DNA from 2 places in the Streptomyces sp. NPDC001410 genome. Region 1 is predicted to be linked to the other one. Evidence: riboswitches for the same ligand, from Rfam matches in the RefSeq annotation. Region 1 holds a riboswitch; the other holds the start of a gene.
What was found. A riboswitch is a leader RNA that binds a small molecule or an ion and turns the genes downstream of it on or off. The one in region 1 is predicted to bind cobalamin.
Positions count from the first base shown of each region.

Region 2: another riboswitch for cobalamin. It lies ahead of ACFY3C_RS07815 (CbtB-domain containing protein); the one in region 1 lies ahead of ACFY3C_RS15835 (cobalamin biosynthesis protein).

Region 1 covers NZ_JBIAWE010000006.1:417,825-422,475, forward strand. Annotated here, with positions in the region: gene cobN (cobaltochelatase subunit CobN) at 1-1,000, opposite strand, end outside; gene ACFY3C_RS15830 (cobyric acid synthase) at 997-2,580, opposite strand; gene ACFY3C_RS15835 (cobalamin biosynthesis protein) at 2,577-3,521, opposite strand; cobalamin riboswitch at 3,621-3,763, opposite strand; gene ACFY3C_RS15840 (hypothetical protein) at 4,005-4,232, opposite strand; gene ACFY3C_RS15845 (anion permease) at 4,261-4,651, opposite strand, start outside.
Region 2 covers NZ_JBIAWE010000003.1:258,742-263,392, forward strand. Annotated here, with positions in the region: gene ACFY3C_RS07810 (MMPL family transporter) at 425-2,608, shown strand; cobalamin riboswitch at 2,725-2,867, shown strand; gene ACFY3C_RS07815 (CbtB-domain containing protein) at 2,904-3,125, shown strand; gene ACFY3C_RS07820 (CbtA family protein) at 3,147-3,899, shown strand; gene ACFY3C_RS07825 (hypothetical protein) at 3,992-4,345, shown strand; gene ACFY3C_RS07830 (histidine phosphatase family protein) at 4,352-4,651, opposite strand, start outside.

The DNA.
Region 1 (4,651 bases):
GCGCGATCTTCTTGTCCGCGTTCGGCTTGTGCTTCAACTGCGCGTGCCGTACGGCGATCCCGGCCACCCGCGACGCCCGCTCGGGGTCGGCCACGTACACCGGGACCTCGTCCGGTCCCTGTTCCTTGAAGGAGAACGGCACCGTGACGAGGCGGCCGTCGAATTCCGGGATCGCGACCTGCATCGCCGCGTCCATGGGGGAGAGCGCGGCGTCCGACTCGTCCCAGGCGGCCCGCGAGGAGGTGAGGCACAGGCCCTGGAGCACCGGGACGTTCAGGTCGGCGAGCGCCCCGATGTCCCAGGACTCCTCGTCGCCGCCCGCCGAGGCCTGCGAGGCATGCGTACCGCCGGCCGCCAGGACGGTGGCGACCAGGGCGTCGGCCTGCCCCAGCAGCTCGTACAGCCCGGCGTCCGCGCCGCGCAGCGAACCGCAGTACACGGGCAGGGCGTTGGCGCCCCGCGCCTCGATCGCCTCGCACAGCGTGTCCACGAAGGCGGTGTTGCCGCTCAGTTCGTGCGCCCGGTAGAAGAGGACGCCCACGGTGGGCCGGCCGTCCCGGATCTCGTACGAGCCGTGCACGCCGTACTCGGGCATCTTCCGCGGCTCTTCGAAGCCCTCGCCGGTCAGCAGCACGGTGTCGGACAGGAACCGGGCCAGCTCGGTCAGGTTCGCGGGCCCGCCCTCGACCAGGTACTTCAGGGCCTCCGCCACCACGCCCGCCGGTACGGACGACTCGGCCATCAGCTCGGCGTCCGGCACGGCCTCGCCGCCCAGCAGCACGGTCGGCACGCCGGACGCCCGCAGCGCGGCCAGCCCGTCCTCCCAGGCACGCTTGCCGCCCAGCAGCCGTACGACGGCGATGTCCGCGCCCTCGACGAGGCCCGGCAGCTCCTCGGCGACGTCCACCCGGGTCGGGTTCCCGATCCGGTAGCCGGCGCCGGAGGCCCGGGCCGCCAGCAGATCGGTGTCGGCGGTGGACAACAACAACACTGTGCTCATGCGGGCGCTCCCGGTGGAATGAAAGGCAGTCCTTGCGGCGCGCCCGACTCGATGAGCCGCCAGAGCGCGTCCGTGTCCGCGTGCTGTTCGATCAGGTCGCCGAGCCGGTCGAGCTGCTCCTCGCGCAGCGCGGCGAACGAGGTGTCGGGGGCCGGTACGAAGCGGCGCCCCGCGGCGGCCGCCACCTCGCGCAGGAAGGCCCGCCGGAAACCGTCCGACTCCAGCGAGCCGTGCCAGTGCGTGCCCCAGGTCTGACCGACCCGGCAGCCGTCCAAGAAGGCTTCCCCGCCCTCTATGGAGGCGACCCCGTGATGGATCTCGTACCCCTCGACCCGCTCGCCGAGGGCTTTCCCGACCGGCCGGGTGAGGGTCTTCTCGCGGGCGAACCGCACCCGCACGGGCAGCAGGCCGAGTCCGGGAACGGCGCCGGCGCGCGACTCGACCTCGTCCTCGATGTGCTCGCCGAGCACCTGGAAGCCGCCGCAGATACCGAGAATCGGGCGCTGCTCGGCGGCCCTGCGCACCAGTGCGTCCGCGAGGCCCCGCTCCCGCAGCCACTCCAGCGCCCGTACGGTCCCGCGCGTGCCCGGGACCACGACCAGGTCCGCGTCCGCCAGCTCCTCCGGCCGGTCCACGAACCGCACCACGACGCCCGGTTCGGCGGCCAGCGCGTCCACGTCCGTGAAGTTGGACATGAGCGGGACCGCGCAGACGGCGACCCGCAGCACGTCCTCGCCGACGGGCGGGGCGGTGTTCGACTCCCGCACGGTCCCGCGCAGGGAGACCCTCCCCCACGCTCGGCTTCGCTCGCGCGGGGGGACCCCCATCCCGTCCTCCTCGTCGATGCCGAGCCCGTGCCGGAACGGCAGCACGCCGTAGGTGTGCCGCCCGGTGAGCCCGTGCAGCATGTCCAACCCCGGCTCCAGCAGGCTGACATCCCCGCGGAACTTGTTCACCAGGAACCCGGCGACCAGCTCCTGGTCCTCCTGGGACAGCAGCGCGACGGTCCCGAAGAAGGAGGCGAACACGCCTCCGCGGTCGATGTCGCCCACCACCAGCACGGGCAGCCGCGCGTTCCGCGCGATCCCCATGTTCACGATGTCGGTGCGCCGCAGATTGATCTCCGCGGGCGAACCGGCCCCCTCACAGATCACCGCGTCATACGTGCCCCGCAACTCGGCCAGACAGTCCAGCACCGTGCCGAGCAGCTGCTGTTGGCGCCCCCCGTGCAGCCTTTTCCCGGGGGACGCCCCCCCAGACCCCCCGAAGAAGCCGCGCGCGCTCAGCTCGCCCACCGGCTTGCCGAGCAGCACCACCTGACTGCTCTGCTCGCCACCGGGCTTGAGCAGCACGGGGTTCATCAGCGCGGTCGGCTCGACACGGCAGGCCTGGGCCTGCATGGCCTGGGCCCGCCCGATCTCGGCACCCTCCCGGGTCACGAACGAGTTGAGGGACATGTTCTGCGCCTTGAAGGGCGCGACCTTGACGCCCTGGCGCACCAGCCACCGGCAGATCCCGGCCGTCACGACGCTCTTGCCGGCGTCGGAGGTGGTGCCGGCGACGAGCAGACCACCGTTCACTTGCCACGTCCCTTCACGAGTCGGCGCGCGGCGACCGTGACGCCGAGCGCGAGCAGGCCGACCCGGCGGGAGAGCCGTACGGCCCGGTCGATGTCGGTGACCCGGACCGCCCGGCCGGTGTCCCCGCCCAGTACGGGCCGGTGTTCGACGCGTCCGCCGTAGGAGAGCGTCCCGCCCAGCCGGACACCGAGGGCACCCGCGAACGAGGCCTCGACGGGCCCGGCGTTGGGACTCGGGTGCTTGCGGGCGTCCGCCCGCCAGGCACGCACCGCGCCGCGGGGGTCCGGTCCGGCCGCGGCGGCGAGTACGGCGGTCAGCCGCGCCCCCGGCCACCCGACGACGTCGTCGAGCCGGGCGGAAGCCCAGCCGTAGCGCCGGAAGCGGGCCGACTTGTGCCCCACCATCGCGTCCAGGGTGTTGACGGCCCGGAACCCCAGCAGCCCCGGCACCCCGCCCACCGCACCCCACACCAGCGCACCCACCACGGCGTCGGAGGTGTTCTCGGCGACGGACTCCACGACCGCTCGGGCGATCCCGTCGGCGTCGAGGGCCTGCGGATCCCGCCCGCACAGATGCGGCAGGCGCGCCCGGGCCGCCTCGACGTCCCCGGCCTCCAGCGCGCGCCCGACGGTCCGCGCCTCCCGGGCGAGCGAAGTACCCCCGACCACGGCCCAGGTGGCGGCGGCGGTCAGCGCGACGGAAGCGACGGGGGAGCGGCGCACTGCCCGCTCGGCCACGGCCCCCAGCGCGACGGCGCCTCCGGCGCACACGGCGGTGTGCAGCGCACCCCAGCCGCGGTGGTCGTGCCACAGCGCGCGTTCCACGGCGGCGGCAGCCCGCCCGAACGCGGCGACCGGATGCCCGCGGCGCGGATCGCCGAGGACCAGGTCGCCGACGAGGCCGGCGGCGGCGCCGTACGCGTAGAAGCGATCGGCACCCATCGGCTCAGCCGGCCGTCGGGGCAGGCAGGGCCTGGTTACTGAACCTCAATCGGCAGCCGCGCATGGCGATATGTCCTCACTCAGGGTGTCCACGCCCTGGTTCGACGAGACCGGCGGTGAGAGTTCCTGGCTCCCGGGGATTTCTTCCCCGGTGACAGTGGCGGGACCGCGCCGGATTCGCACCGGCTTCCTCTCCTGCCGCCGTACATGGCCCGGGCAGTCCACCACGCGCCCGGAAGGGCCGTCAACTTGCCTTTGACCTGGGAAGCCGGACTGTGCTGAGGCCCACATCGCCGGCCCGCCGGGCGGCGCCGAGCGACCGGGTTGCGGTGAATTCCGCTCCCTCGGACGGCATGCGGGGATCCCGCTCGCGCTCACGGACCGTGATCGCCTGCAAGAGCGTCCAGGCCGCGGCGGACACACGTCCGCCCTGTCGCTCCGACTGAATCGGTGCCGACAGGGCGGACGATGAGGATTTACGCGTCAGGGCTTCGCCACGATCAGATAGATCCCGTACGCCACCGCGGCCGCACAAGCCGCGAAGCACACGTACGCACCGGTCACGGCCAGCGCCGCGGACCCACCCTGCGCCGTGGCCTTCTCGCGGCGCGACAGGCCGTTGACGCCGAGGGTGAACAGGGCCACCAGGCCCACCGTGAACGCGAGGCTGACGCCGAAGACGGAGCCGAGAGCCGCCCAGTCGATCTTCATGGGGATGCTTCCTTCAGTTTCCGGGCGGTCAGACTGCGGCGGCCGGCGGAGTCGCCGGAGCCGGTTCGGTGGTGGCCTGGGCCGGGATCGTGACCGACAGGTCCTCGGCGACGATGCCCGCGGGCGGCGGGGTCACCGCGGCGATGGCGGTGGTCACCACGCCGGCCGGCTCCTCCGTGTCGTCGACGACGTTGGTGTGGTCGACGACCTCGCGGCGGGAGATCTTCCAGATCGCGGCGCTGGCGCCGACCAGGAAGACGGCGACGGCCGCGGTGCCCCAGTCACCCAGGTCCATGACGGACTCGGCGCCCGCGCCGACCAGCGCGGCGGCCGGCAGGGTCAGCGCCCAGGCGATGAACATGCGGGTCGCGGTGGACCAGCGGACCACACCGCCCTTGCGGCCCAGACCCGCACCCATC
Region 2 (4,651 bases), on a different contig from region 1:
GACGAGTACTCGCTTGGTGACTCCTGATGCCTGGTCCCCGGCGAGTGCGCATGCCTCACGGGCGCCGACGGCGCACGGCATGTGAGCGCTGGGGGAGTCCGTACGCCGGAAGCGGATCCGGACAGTGGCGTGCGGTAGGCACGACTATGGGGCGTCCCTGTGCGCGAGCAGCAAGGTGTTCCAACTCCCACCCATCGGGCGGGAGTTCACGTCTCAAGCCCCGAATGAACAGCCATGACTGAAAAGAGAAGGGTTTTTCTCGGTCGGGCGTCACACGATGGAATGATCTCGGCGTGCGGTCACTACGATCGCATCTCAAGACAACCATTCGACCGGCCCCTAAAGTGACGGCCGGTCAGGGTCGCCGATGCCAGGGTCCGCTCCCCGGGCTGCGGTGATCTTCCTGTCCAGGAGGACCTTCCGCATGTTCCGACGCATTGGGAATGCCGTCGTCCGTCATCCCGTCTGGACGATCGTGGCATGGCTCATCGCGGCGGTGGCGATCGTCGCCACCGCGCCGAGCCTGCCCTCGAACAGCGACGAGAGCAGTTTCCTGCCAAAGAGTTACGAGTCGATCAAAGCGGCGGAGCTACAGGAGAGGGCGTTCCCCAGCGCCTTCACCCCGTCCGCGATCGCGCTGTACCAACGCACCGACGGCGGCAAGCTCACCGCCGCCGACAAACAGGACATCGCCCGGATCACTTCACAGCTGGGCAACAAGCACATCGACCAGGTGCAGAAGGTCGTCCCCGGCCAGCCGTCCAAGGACGGCAGGTATGACCTGACCCTGGTGCAGATGGACAGCAAGAACGCCGGCCAGCCCAAACAGATCGACGCGGCCAAGGTGTTGCGCGACGACGTCAAGGAACTGGCCAAGGGCACGAACCTCGACGTCAAGCTCGGTGGCTCGGCCGCGCAGGCCCTGGACCAGCAGGACTCGTCCAAGCGGGGCCAGGCACTGATCGGTATCGGCACCTTCGCGATCATCCTGGTCACCCTGCTGATCATCTTCCGTGCGCCGATCCTTGCGATCCTCCCCCTGGTCCTGATCGGCCTGGTGTCGGCCGTCGCCAACGGCCTGATCGCCTACGCCACCAAGCTGTTCGACCTGCAGGCCAACAGCTCGATCTCGTCGATCCTGATCGTCGTGCTCTTCGGCGTGGGCACGGACTACTTCCTCTTCCTGATGTTCCGCTACCGCGAGCGCCTGCGCGCCGGCGACGAGCCGAAACAGGCCATGATCAACGCGGTCGACCGGGTCGGCGAGGCCATCGCCTCGGCCGCCGGAGCGGTCATCATCGCCTTCCTCGCGCTGGTGCTGTCCACGCTCGGCTTCCTCAAGCAGATGGGCCCGGCACTCGCCATCGCGGTCGCCGCCACGCTGGTCGCGGGCCTGACCCTGATCCCGGCCGTGGTCTCGCTCATCGGACCGAAGGTCTTCTGGCCCTCCAAGTCCTGGCAGCGGGAGCCGGAGAACGCCCGGTTCGCCGCCCTCGGCCGCGGCGTGCAGCGCCGTCCGGCGCTGACCGCCGCGGTGTCCGGCCTCGTCCTGGTCGCACTGTCGCTCGGCACCCTCGGCTTCAACGCCACGTTCGACCTGGCGGCGGGCTCCATGCCCAAGACCAAGGAGTCCATGGTCGTCCAGGACGAGATGCAGAAGGCGTACTCGGCGGGCGCCGCCGCACCCACCGACGTCTTCCTGTCCAGCACCGACGGCCAGCAGCTGGACAAGTCCGGCCTGGACGCGTACGCGCAGAAGCTCGGGGCTGTGGACGGCGTCGCGAACGCCCGCCTTACCCAGCTGAACAAGGGCGGCACCACCGCCGACTTCACCGTCACGCTCAAGTACGAGGCGTCGACGGACAAGGCGATCGATGCCGTGGGCGAGGTGCGCGACGTCGCGCACTCCGACGCCCCCAAGGGCACCGAAGCCGTCGTCGGCGGCATGTCCTCGATCTACAAGGACATCGCCACGGCCGTCAATCACGACTACCGGACGGTCTTCCCCGTCGCCGCCCTCCTCATCATGATCATCCTGGGGCTGCTGCTGCGCAGTGTGGTCGCCCCCTGGTACCTGATGGCCTCGGTGGGCCTCGGCTTCGGTGCCACCCTCGGTGCCACGGTCTGGATCTTCCAGGAGGGGCAGGGGCACTCGGGTCTGATGTTCATGCTCCCGGTGATCATGTACCTGTTCGTGGTCGCCATCGGCACCGACTACAACATCCTCATGATCGCCCGGCTCCGCGAGGAGGCCCGCGAGGGCCGCGAGCCCCGCGAGGCGGCCGGCATGGCGCTCCGGCACGCCGGGCCGACCGTGGCGGCGGCCGGCTTCATCCTGGCGGCTACCTTCGCCACCATGATGCTGGCGGGCAACTCGCTGCTGACGGAGATGGGTTTCGCGGTCTCCTTCGGCATCGCGGTCGCCGCCTTCGTGATGGCGATGTTCTTCACGCCGAGCCTCACCGCGCTGATCGGCCACGCGGCGTGGTGGCCGGGCCACGGGGACCAGGCACGGGAAGCGGCCGGTGCCGGATCGCCTGACACCGGTTCGGTTCCCGGCCAGAACCGGGACACGGTTGCACCCGATCCGTCGGGCCGCCGCGGCTAGCGGCACGAGGACGGAGCAGGTCTGCCGGGCCGCACAGCCCGGCAGACCCGACCCGCCGTCATCGCAGCGGCCGACGCGAGAGGAAGATCACGAAGGACGACGCGGTCTTGGCCATGCACGCGCCACGCGGTACGGTCTGTCCGATATCGACGACGGCGAGACGGAAGCCGGTGGGAATCCGGAACGGTCGCGCCACTGTATGCGGAACACCCCTGGGTGTCCCGTGAGTCAGACCCGTGGCCGTCGTCATGTGCACCACCGAGATGGGACGCGAACTCCCAGAGGAGGTCCTGCCATGGCGCAGACCGTCGCCCAGCCGACAGCCACCACCCCCGCCGTTCCCGCCACGCTGCCGCTCAAGGCGATCGCTCCGTGGGCGGTCTTCTTCGGCATCCTCATGCTCGTCCTGCTGTACTTCGTCGGTGCCGAGCAGGGCGCCACCTCCGTGTTCAACGGCACGGACGTCCACGAGTGGGTGCACGACGCACGCCACCTGCTCGGCTTCCCCTGCCACTGACGCGAGGGACGCCGCTCAGCCATGAACTCCGCAACCGTGAGAAACCTTCTCGTCCGGGGCATGCTCGCCGGCCTGGCCGCCGGCGTGCTCGCCCTGGTCGCCGCCTACTTCCTGGGTGAGCCGAACGTCGACAGCGCGATCAGCTTCGAGGACGCCCACACTCACGAGCACGGGATGGAGGTCGTCTCCCGCTCCCTGCAGTCCACCCTGGGCCTCGCCACCGGTGTCCTCGTCTACGGGGTCGCCTTCGGCGGCATCGCCGCGCTCGCCTTCTGCGTCGCGCTCGGCCGTGTCGGCCGCTTCAGCCCGCGGGCGACCGCACTGCTGCTGTCCGGCTGCGCGCTGCTCGCCGTGTACGTCGTCCCGTTCCTGAAGTACCCGGCCAACCCGCCGTCGGTCGGCGAGCCCGACACCATCGGCAGGCGGACGACCCTGTACTTCCTGATGATGCTGCTCAGCGTGCTCCTGGCGGTCGCCGCCACCATCCTGGGCAAGCGCCTCGCACCCACCCTGGGCACCTGGTACGCGACTGTCCTCGCGGTCGCCGCCTTCGCCGTCGCGATCGGCCTGGCCTACGCCTTCCTGCCGGTCGTCAACGAGGTGCCGAAGGACTTCCCGGCCACCCTGCTGTGGCGGTTCCGCCTCTCCGCACTGGCCATCCAGGCCGTTCTGTGGGGCGGATTCGGCCTGCTCTTCGGCGAGTTGGCCGAGCGGCAGCTGAACCCGAAGCCCGCGACCGCCGCGTCCGGGCGAAGAGTTCCCGCCACGCACTGATCCCTTCAGGACACGACAGGGCCCTTCGGAACCGTCCGGGGGCCCTCTCGCGTTTCCGGGACACCGGCGGAGGCGACGAGCGGAGGAGCCGAGTGGCCAGACAACGTCCCGAACCGCGCCATATCACGCTCGGCGGACGTGAGGCGGTCGCCCTGACCATGGAGGAGTACGCCCAACTCATCGCCAGCCGACGCCAGATCGGCGGCCAGAGCGCGCGCGTACGGGTGCTCGCCCAGCAGGTCAAGCGGACCGAGAGACTGCTCGACGAGCTGGAGGCCCTGGTCGGTGGCCCAACGACCGTATGCGGCACCCGGGATGAGGGCCCGGGCCGGCGGGCGATGCCCGACTGCCACGTCAACCACGGCACGACCGGCGACACGGACACCGACTGCCTGCGGTGCGCGATAGCGGCACTGTTGCGTCGCCATCGGGACGCGACCTTCTGACCGCTGTCACTCGCCAGGCTGGGCGAGGCCGTGTCCGAGCCGCACGTTCCAGCGCCCGGACCGGCCGGTGACCTCCGTCGCCGTGAGCGGCGGGACGTCGAGGCGCCAGAACGCCGCCTCGGGTGCGCCCAACGCGTGCACCACCACAGCCCGTACGACCTCGGGCTCCACCACGGCGATCGTCCTGCCGTCCGCCGGCCCACTCGTCTCCAGCCAGCGCGCGACCCGCGCACACAGCTCCCGCACCGACTCGCCGCCATGCGGTGCAGCCCCGGGATCGGCCAGCCAGCGGGCTACTGCTTCCGG